DNA from 4 places in the Pseudoalteromonas sp. H103 genome. Region 2 is predicted to be linked to each of the others. Evidence: predicted binding sites of a transcription regulator. Region 2 holds the regulator's gene; each other region holds the start of a gene.

The links. The regulator LexA, encoded in region 2, represses DNA repair genes until DNA is damaged. The targets are predictions, from matches to a motif close to TACTGTATNNNNATACAGTA.
Region 1: a site for LexA is predicted at 776-795, ahead of dinB (DNA polymerase IV). Genes of this name have one in related genera too.
Region 3: a site for LexA is predicted at 950-969, ahead of uvrD (DNA helicase II). Genes of this name have one in related genera too.
Region 4: a site for LexA is predicted at 1,306-1,325, ahead of ruvC (crossover junction endodeoxyribonuclease RuvC). Genes of this name have one in related genera too.

What each region holds. Positions count from the first base shown of each region.
Region 1 is NZ_LOFG01000006.1:41,188-43,397, reverse strand. It holds gene ATS74_RS05975 (acyl-CoA thioesterase) at 1-407, opposite strand, end outside; gene dinB (DNA polymerase IV) at 806-1,858, shown strand; gene ATS74_RS05965 (M17 family metallopeptidase) at 1,981-2,210, shown strand, end outside.
Region 2 is NZ_LOFG01000005.1:81,157-83,366, reverse strand. It holds gene ATS74_RS05625 (hypothetical protein) at 1-49, shown strand, start outside; gene ATS74_RS05620 (PaaI family thioesterase) at 60-500, opposite strand; gene lexA (transcriptional repressor LexA) at 678-1,295, shown strand; gene coxB (cytochrome c oxidase subunit II) at 1,775-2,210, shown strand, end outside.
Region 3 is NZ_LOFG01000016.1:5,551-7,760, forward strand. It holds gene uvrD (DNA helicase II) at 1-885, opposite strand, end outside; gene ATS74_RS12220 (hypothetical protein) at 1,198-1,422, shown strand; gene ATS74_RS12225 (YacL family protein) at 1,537-1,905, shown strand; gene ATS74_RS12230 (dUTP diphosphatase) at 1,989-2,210, shown strand, end outside.
Region 4 is NZ_LOFG01000017.1:95,402-97,611, forward strand. It holds gene ATS74_RS14825 (ABC transporter permease) at 1-1,240, shown strand, start outside; gene ruvC (crossover junction endodeoxyribonuclease RuvC) at 1,374-1,898, shown strand; gene ruvA (Holliday junction branch migration protein RuvA) at 1,901-2,210, shown strand, end outside.

The DNA.
Region 1 (2,210 bases), on a different contig from region 2:
AAGGCCGATAATAATGGCTCTGAAATAGCGGCTTTTTGCCCTGTTTTAAAGTCGAACATTACAACTAAAGAAGACCCTGTAGTTGTAACGGCTTGTTGAGCATGACTAAATACTGAATAATTCATCATAAAACGATCCGTTTTTATATCTGAAATAGTAATACCAACGGTTAAAGTATCTGGAAAAGTAACAGGGCGTTTGTAGCGAATATTGTTCTCGCTTATTACCGGACCAATACCGCCCGGTTTTATTGTATCAAACAGGTTTATTTTATTTAAAAAGTCGATGCGAGCAATTTCAAAATAACGTAAGTACACTACGTTGTTAACGTGCTGCAGTGCATCCATGTCAGCCCAAGCTACTGTAATGTCAGTATGGATAGGGTGTTTATCTTTGAACCTTTGCATGTACTTATACTCTTAGTTTTAAATGAGTTAGGTTATCAATATGGTGTATTTAGCTCAAGGTAATTAATTTTATGTTTTTTATAAGATGATTGTACCTATTTAAATTTTAGGTCTACAGTTTAATTACACAGACACAACACACGAGAACACACATGCAAAATATAATTAATTGGGCATTAGCCAGTTTAGTTTTTATAGCGTCTTTTGCTTGCTACGCAATGGGCAATGCTTCTGGTGGTATTATACTACTGGCAGCAGGGTTTTTATTTGAGTTTGTTTTTTGGCTACATTGTTTTAAAAAACCTAAGCGTTTTAAGCAGCCATTTTAATTAATGGGACTTGCTAATTAAAAGTGATTCCATAATAATGCCTGTATAAATAAACAGTTGTTTGCGGTGATGAAAAAGTTTATTCATATCGATATGGACTGCTTTTACGCAGCGGTCGAAATGCGCGATAACCCAAAGCTTGCCAATGTGCCTTTAGCCATTGGCGGCAATAGTCGACGAGGCGTGCTTTCTACAGCAAACTATATAGCCAGAGAGTACGGCGTACGCTCTGCTATGTCTAACTACCACGCTAAACAGTTATGTCCAGACCTAGTAATAGTGCCTGGGCGTATGTCTGTTTACAAAGATATTTCTAGTCAAATTCGCGCTGTATTTAAACGCTATACCGATTTAATAGAACCTCTTTCGCTTGATGAAGCCTACCTAGATGTAACAAACAGCACAGCATGTAAAGGCAGTGCAACGTTAATTGCCCAGCAAATTAGAGCCGATATTTATAACGATACCGGCCTTACAGCCTCTGCAGGTGTGGCGCCCATTAAATTTATTGCCAAAATAGCCAGTGATGAAAATAAACCCAATGGCCAATTCGTGGTTTTACCTGATGAAGTGGATGGGTTTCTAAATAACCTACCGCTTGGTAAAATTCCTGGAGTAGGGAAAGTGACTCTAGAAAAGCTTAATTTGAAAGGGCTGTATACAGGTAAAGACGTACGCGAAAAAGGCGTAAATTGGATGCAGCAACATGTAGGTAATTTTGGTGTATCGCTTTATCAAAAATGCGCAGGTGAGTATGTTGGAACTGTATCTACACAGAGAATACGTAAATCATTAAGTGTGGAGCACACTTATGAATACAATAAAAATAGTTTACAGGAATGTTTAGAACAACTGCCTAAACTATTAGAGGAGCTGACTACTCGTCTTAATAAGCAGCAGCTACAAAACAAAATTAATAAGCTTAGTGTAAAAGTTAAGTTTGCAAATTTTGTGGTGACCAGTGCCGATCAGGCACATCATCAACTAAATACAGATATTTTTACTGAGCTGTTTAGTAAAGCGTATCAACGAGGCATGCAACAACCTGTACGCCTTTTAGGAATTGGAGTTGGCGTAAAAAATGAGCCTAATTTAAATCTACAATTGAGTATTCTCGATTAGCGTGTACTTTTTACTGTAACACCAAGTTGCCAGAGCAAAATTTGCTTATCGCAGCTGGCTGGTTTTGTATTTTTATATCGACGATAATACCCTCCTTATGTTTAATAACAGGAGCTTTACTTATGGCATATCCTCAAGCAATCGCTGCACCTACACTAAGTGCTAGCCTTGATTCTTCTTCTCACGATGCACTTATTATTATTAGTGATGACTTTTCTCAGTTAGCCAATAATTCACTAAGCGATGCTATAAACGCGCAAGCTAAAGTAGACTCTCGTATTGGCAAGCAAGTTACCTTTTTAGTTATTGAAAATACACGCGTTATTCTTGCGCCAACAGGCCCACTAAACCG
Region 2 (2,210 bases):
TGCGATTGGTGCAGGTATGGAAATTACAATTTATCCTATCGAAAAATAAAAAGAAGTAATTACCTGCGCTCTACAACTGCTGCGGTCATTTTTGATACGCAGCATAGCTCATTGCGACTATTTGTTATTTTTATTTCCCACACAGAACTACGTTTACCTATATGAAAAGCCCTAGCGGTTGCAGTTAAAGTACCATTGCGAGATGCTTTTAAATGGCTTGCGCTAATTTCCTGCCCTACACAATAAAACTTTGTAAAATCGACAACAAAATTAGCAGCATAGCTTGCTACTGTTTCAGCAAGTACTACATTTGCACCACCGTGAACCATACCCATAGGATTATGATGCTCAGGAATTGCTGGCATAGTAGCAACTAGGTAATCGTCACCAATTTCTGTGACTTCAATACTCATGGTTTTCATTAATGTGCCTTGGCCGTTAATGCCTTCCTCTAACTGTTTGCAAAGCTCTAAAGTGATGGGTTGGTGCCAAATACTCATAATTACTCCTTTGAATTAAAACCAAGTTTATTGCACTTTATAAATGTGAATTTTATAAATACCTAAAATGTACACATATGCTTTTAGTTTAGCTATTTTAAAGCAGAATTTAAATTTGCGATTTTTATTTAACTGTATATACTCACAGTTAAATGTACTGTATGGAAAACCAGTTGTATGCGACCATTAACGAAACGCCAAGCTCAAATACTAGAACTCATTAAAGTTTTTATTAAAGACACTGGTATGCCTCCTACACGTGCCGAAATAGCGCAAACATTAGGTTTTAAAAGTGCTAATGCAGCAGAAGAACACTTAAAAGCGCTTGCTAAAAAGGGTGTAATTAAGATGAAGCCAGGTGCAAGCCGTGGCATTCAATTAATTGAAGAAGAAGAGCCAGAGCAATTAGGCTTACCTCTTATAGGGCGTGTTGCTGCAGGCTCACCTATTTTGGCGCAAGAACATGTTGAGAGCCATTGCAAAATAGACCCTTTAATGTTTAAACCAGCCGCCGATTTTTTACTTCGTGTAAATGGCATGAGTATGAAAGATATTGGTATTATGGATGGCGATTTACTGGCTGTACATCGCACTCAAACTGCTGAAAACGGCCAAGTTGTGGTTGCACGAGTAGATGAAGATGTAACCGTAAAACGCTTAGAAAAAGCAGGCCGCAAAGTATTATTACACGCCGAAAACGAAGAGTTTACGCCAATAGAAGTAGACCTTGAAAATGAGTCTTTTAATATTGAAGGCTTAGCAGTAGGCGTAATTAGAAACGCCGATTGGATGTAATTTCTAGCCTATATTAGATAGTAAATTTATAAATGCGCACTTTTTAGTGTGCATTTTTGTTTTAAAAACTCACCTTTTAGCAATACTAAAACAGCTATATAGTTATTTAAGCTGTAAACTTTTTTGCACTCGTACTTAACTCTTCTTTTATGTGATACACCCCCTATTTTTTCTCGTTTTTTGATTATTAAATTTGTATTTATGTTGGTGTAATTAAGGCTAATTTTAAAATACAACTTGTTTGTTTTTTATACTGAAACTTGCTTGTTGTATGTTTTTTAGCTAATTATTAATTTGCTGGGCTAACAATAACTCACAGCTTTTAGTTTTGAGAACACACAATATACACAAACTCTTTGTTGGCACAGCAATACCAATTGAAACAAATAAGATTGGTTAAATAATAAAAATAACGAATAGGCGTTTAAGCCGTATGCCTCTTCGCTTTGCACTCGCAATAGCATCAAAGGAGCCGTCACATGGGTAAACTGACCTCTACCTTGTGGTTTGTATTGATTGTTTTTCCGCAGCATGTAATGGCAAATAGCCAATACAATATGCGCAAAGGCGTAACCGATATAAGCAATAATGTATATCAGCTACACATGACCATATTTTTAATATGTTGTGTGATTGGGGTGATAGTGTTCGCAATTATGTTTTGGGCACTTATTCATCACCGTAAATCTAAAGGGGCAGTACCTGCCCAATTTCATGAAAGTACTAAAGTAGAAATACTTTGGACTGCCATTCCATTTGTTATCTTAATTGCCATGGCAATCCCTGCCACTAAAACACTTATTGCAATGGAAGATGCCAGCAAAGCTGATTTAACCATTAAAATTACGGGTTCGCAGTGGAAGTGGCATTACGAATACATGGGTGAGGATGTCGCGTTTTACTCAATTTTATCTA
Region 3 (2,210 bases), on a different contig from region 2:
TATAAGCGCATTAGATGCTTTTAGGATGGTTGCAGTTGAGCGGTAGTTTTGCTCAAGGCGAATAGTCTCGGCGTCAAAGTCAGTTAAAAAACGTTTTATATTTTCTATTTTAGCGCCGCGCCAACCATAGATACTTTGGTCGTCGTCGCCCACAATCATAATGCTTTGTGTATCGCCTGCGAGTAGCTTTAACCATGCGTACTGAATGGTATTGGTATCTTGAAACTCGTCTACCAGCATGTGCGCAAAGCGCTGTTGGTAATGGCGAAGTAGTGTAGGGTTATTTTTAAGCACCTCATAGCTACGTAGCAGTATTTCAGCAAAATCGACTAAACCAGCGCGGTCACACGCTTCTTGATACGCGGCATATACACGCAGCATCATTTGCTCATTTATATCGTAAGCTTGAATATCTTTAGGGCGAAGAGCTTCGTCTTTTTTAGCGCTTATGTACCAGCCAAATTGTTTAGCTGGCCATTTTTTATCATCAATATTCATTGATTTTAATAAGCGCTTGATCATTCTTAGCTGATCGTCAGAGTCTAATATTTGAAAGGCTTCTGGCAGGTTTGCTTCTCGGTGATGAGCGCGCAAAATACGGTGTGATAAGCCATGGAAAGTACCAATCCACATGCCACCGACAGGTGCTTTTAAGGTTTCTTCTACTCGAGAGCGCATTTCTTTAGCGGCTTTATTGGTAAAAGTAACCGCAAAAATACTATAAGCAGAGGCTTGCTCTACCTGCATTAACCACGCAATACGATGAACCAGCACTCGTGTTTTACCAGACCCAGCACCTGCTAATACCAGCATGTTTTGTAGTGGGGCTGCAACGGCATCGCGTTGTTTGTCATTTAAGCCATCGAGTAATTCAGAAACGTCCATCGTTACGCCTTTTCAATCAATAATGAAGGCAGTATAACAGGTGTTTTTGTTAGGCTAAATAAAATACTGTTTTTATGAACAGCTATTCTAAAAATAGTGTCTAAAACCAATTAGCTGGCTAGTTTTTAGCATGTATAAATAACTAAATTTAAGAATAAAAATAATCAAATTGACCTATATTTAGTAAAAAATACTAAAGTATTTATTTAGTATTAATTTAACTATTTGATTTTTAAGATTTAATAAATTGGCATAAAGTGTGATAGTAAGTAAATAACTAAAATTTAAAATTAATTAACTACAGAGGTGAGTATGGCTGATCAAGGTTCTGGCGGTAATGTAATTGCAGCGTTGTGTAATATCTTTTTTCCTGGTTTAGGGCAACTAGTTCAAGGGCGTATTTTATCCGCTATATTTTTTGCGCTAGCGATTATAATTAGTTATGCGCTTATATATGTATTAGTAGGCTTTGTACTTGTGCCAATTATTTACTTATGGTCGATTATAGACGCAGCACGCTACCGCTCACGAAGTTAGGTATTTAACGTTTTATAAAAATAGCGCCCTAGTGCGCTATTTTGCTTTTTAGAGTCGGCGTTTAAGCTAATTTACGGGTATAATCGCGTTATTAGCGTTTAAAAAGTAACAGTTATGGAATATCAATTTATACGTGACCCTATTAGTGGCTTACGCATTAAAATAAGCAGCGAGCACGCAATAATTGGCCGTTGGTTAAATGAAGAGATTGGCAAAGACAAAGTAGCCATGGTGCAAGCGCTTATTACCTCGGTAAAAACAAGCTACGAGCCAGTTACCCTAAAAGGCCAGGAGATCGATTTAATACTCTCTAAAGACGAAGCCTTATTCGAAGCGCATGCCCTGCATCAAGACAGCGAAGATCTGGTAGCCTACCAAGATGATGATTTAATGCTTGAAGAAAACGGCTTAAGCAGCGGCTGTGGCTTTGAGGATTTTATTGATTTAATTGAGTCGTGGGCTGAATTTAGCGGATCAAAGTAAAACCAAATTTATTAAAATAGTGCAGATGCATTACGCTTTTTTTATCTGTACTATTACACTAATCAAAAACGTCAGGAATGAATATGTCTGCCAATTTAAAAAAGCTAGTAGTCATGCTAGAAATGCAAAATGCCATGAATACTAAGGTTCATGATCAATGGTTTAGCCAAGGATTTGAATGGTACAGAGCCATTTGGGTCGAATGTGCAGAAATGTTAGATCATTACGGCTGGAAGTGGTGGAAAAAACAAACGCCCGATACAGAGCAAGTAATTTTAGAATTGGTTGATATTTTTCACTTTGGT
Region 4 (2,210 bases), on a different contig from region 2:
GTCTACTTTAGCGCTTATTGGTGTATTATTTTTACTGTCTAAACTTATATTTGGCGGTGGGCGTAAACTGGGTTTAAAACCGGGTAACAGCTGGTCTTTGGCTATTGCGTCTATTCAAAAGCGTGCAAACGTAAATGCTGTGCAGCTTATTAGTTTTTCGTTAGCGATTAAATTATTGTTGTTTTTAATTGTACTTAAAAACGACATGATTTCTGATTGGCAATCACAGCTTCCAGCTGATGCGCCTAATGCCTTTTTAGTGAATATTACTCAAAATGAGCTTGAGCCAGTAAATGAATATTTAGCGCAAAATGATATTCAGGTGTCAGACTTTTACCCAACCATTCGTGGGCGTGTAAATGCGGTAAATGGCGAGTTGGTTGCACGTAAAATATCGCTGCAAGACAACGAGAAAAAAGACGAAGAAGCTCGCTCGGGTATTGGCCGTGAGCTAAACCTAACGTGGCTTGAAGACGTACCAGCGCAAAACGAAATTATAGAAGGGCAGTGGTTTGGCGAAGGTGCAGTAGGTGAAGCATCGGTTGAGGAGTCAATGTTAGAACGTTTAGACGTTGAAATAGGCGACACCTTAACGTTTTTAATTGGTGCGCAGTCGTTTGACGCTAAAATTACCAGTGTCCGCAAAGTAAATTGGGCGACGCTAAAACCTAACTTTTTTATAATTTTAAGCCCCGACGTACTTAAAGACTTTCCGGCGACTTATATTTCATCGGTGCGTATAGAGCCTGAGCAAAAACGAGACTTTAGCCAGCTATTACGTACTTACCCAACAATAACCGCAATTGATGTTGATAACTTTGTTAAACAAATTCAATCAACTATTCAGCAAGTGTCGTTAGCTATTGGGTTTGTACTTGCCATAGTTGTACTGTGTGGTGCGCTAGTGCTTATATCGCAAGTACAGGCAAGTCTAGGTGAGCGTATGCAAGAAATTGTAATTTTGCGAACGCTGGGTGCTAAAGGACGTTTAATTAAAAATGCGACGTTATATGAGTTTTTATTATTGGGTGCTTTAGCGGGTTTTGTTGCGGCACTATTTAGTGATGTAGCGCTTTTAATTGTGCAGCAGCAAATGTTTGACCTAGCAGGTAAATTACACCCCGCTATTTGGCTTATAGGGCCTGTATCGGGTGGTGTATTTGTGGCCGCGCTTGGCTACTTTATGATTGCCCGTAAACTTAAACAAAATACTCAAGGGTTAGTTCGCGCATTAGCGTAAGCTATACTTTGAAACACTAAACGCCCACTTAATTTGTGGGCGTTTTTGTTTTTGTTTTTACTTGTTACTGGTAATTTATACAGTGCTCTGGCATTATTAGCATAATTAAAAAATAACAATAATGGAGCCCTTTTTGGCTATTATTTTAGGGATAGATCCTGGCTCACGATTAACCGGTTATGGTGTTGTGGCGCATCAGGGCGCTAAGTTTACTTACTTAGGCAGTGGCTGCATAAAATTGGCCGATCATCCTTTTCCTATCAGGCTTAAAATGATTTACCAAGGGATCACGCAATTAATTGAGCAATTTTCGCCAGAAACTTTCGCCATCGAAAAAGTATTTATGGCACACAATCCCGATTCGGCTTTAAAACTAGGCCAAGCGCGAGGAGCCGCTATTGTAGGTGCTTCTATGGCTGATTTACCGGTATTTGAATATTCAGCAAGGCAAATTAAACAAGCCGTGGTGGGTAACGGCGGCGCCGATAAATCGCAAGTACAACATATGGTAAAAAATATTTTAAAATTACCAGGTACGCCTCAGGCTGATGCAGCCGATGCACTTGCTATTGCTATTTGCCATGCTCACTCAGAACAAAATTTAATTAAACTAGCGGGTAGCGCAAGCAAAACCGTTAGAGGACGTTTAAGGAAATAATTATGATTGGCCGCTTAAATGGCATTTTAGTCGAAAAACAACCACCCGAAATTTTATTAGAAGTAAGCGGTGTAGGTTACGAAGTTCAAATGCCAATGACCTGCTTTTATGACTTACCAAACATTGGCGAAAATGCGATTGTTTATACTCATTTTGTAGTGCGCGAAGATGCACAGTTATTATTTGGATTTAATAATAAAACGGAACGTGCACTATTCAGAGAGCTATTAAAAGCTAACGGAGTAGGGCCTAAACTCGGGTTAGCTATATTATCGGGCATGTCGGCTAAGCAATTTGTGAGCTGTGTAAATA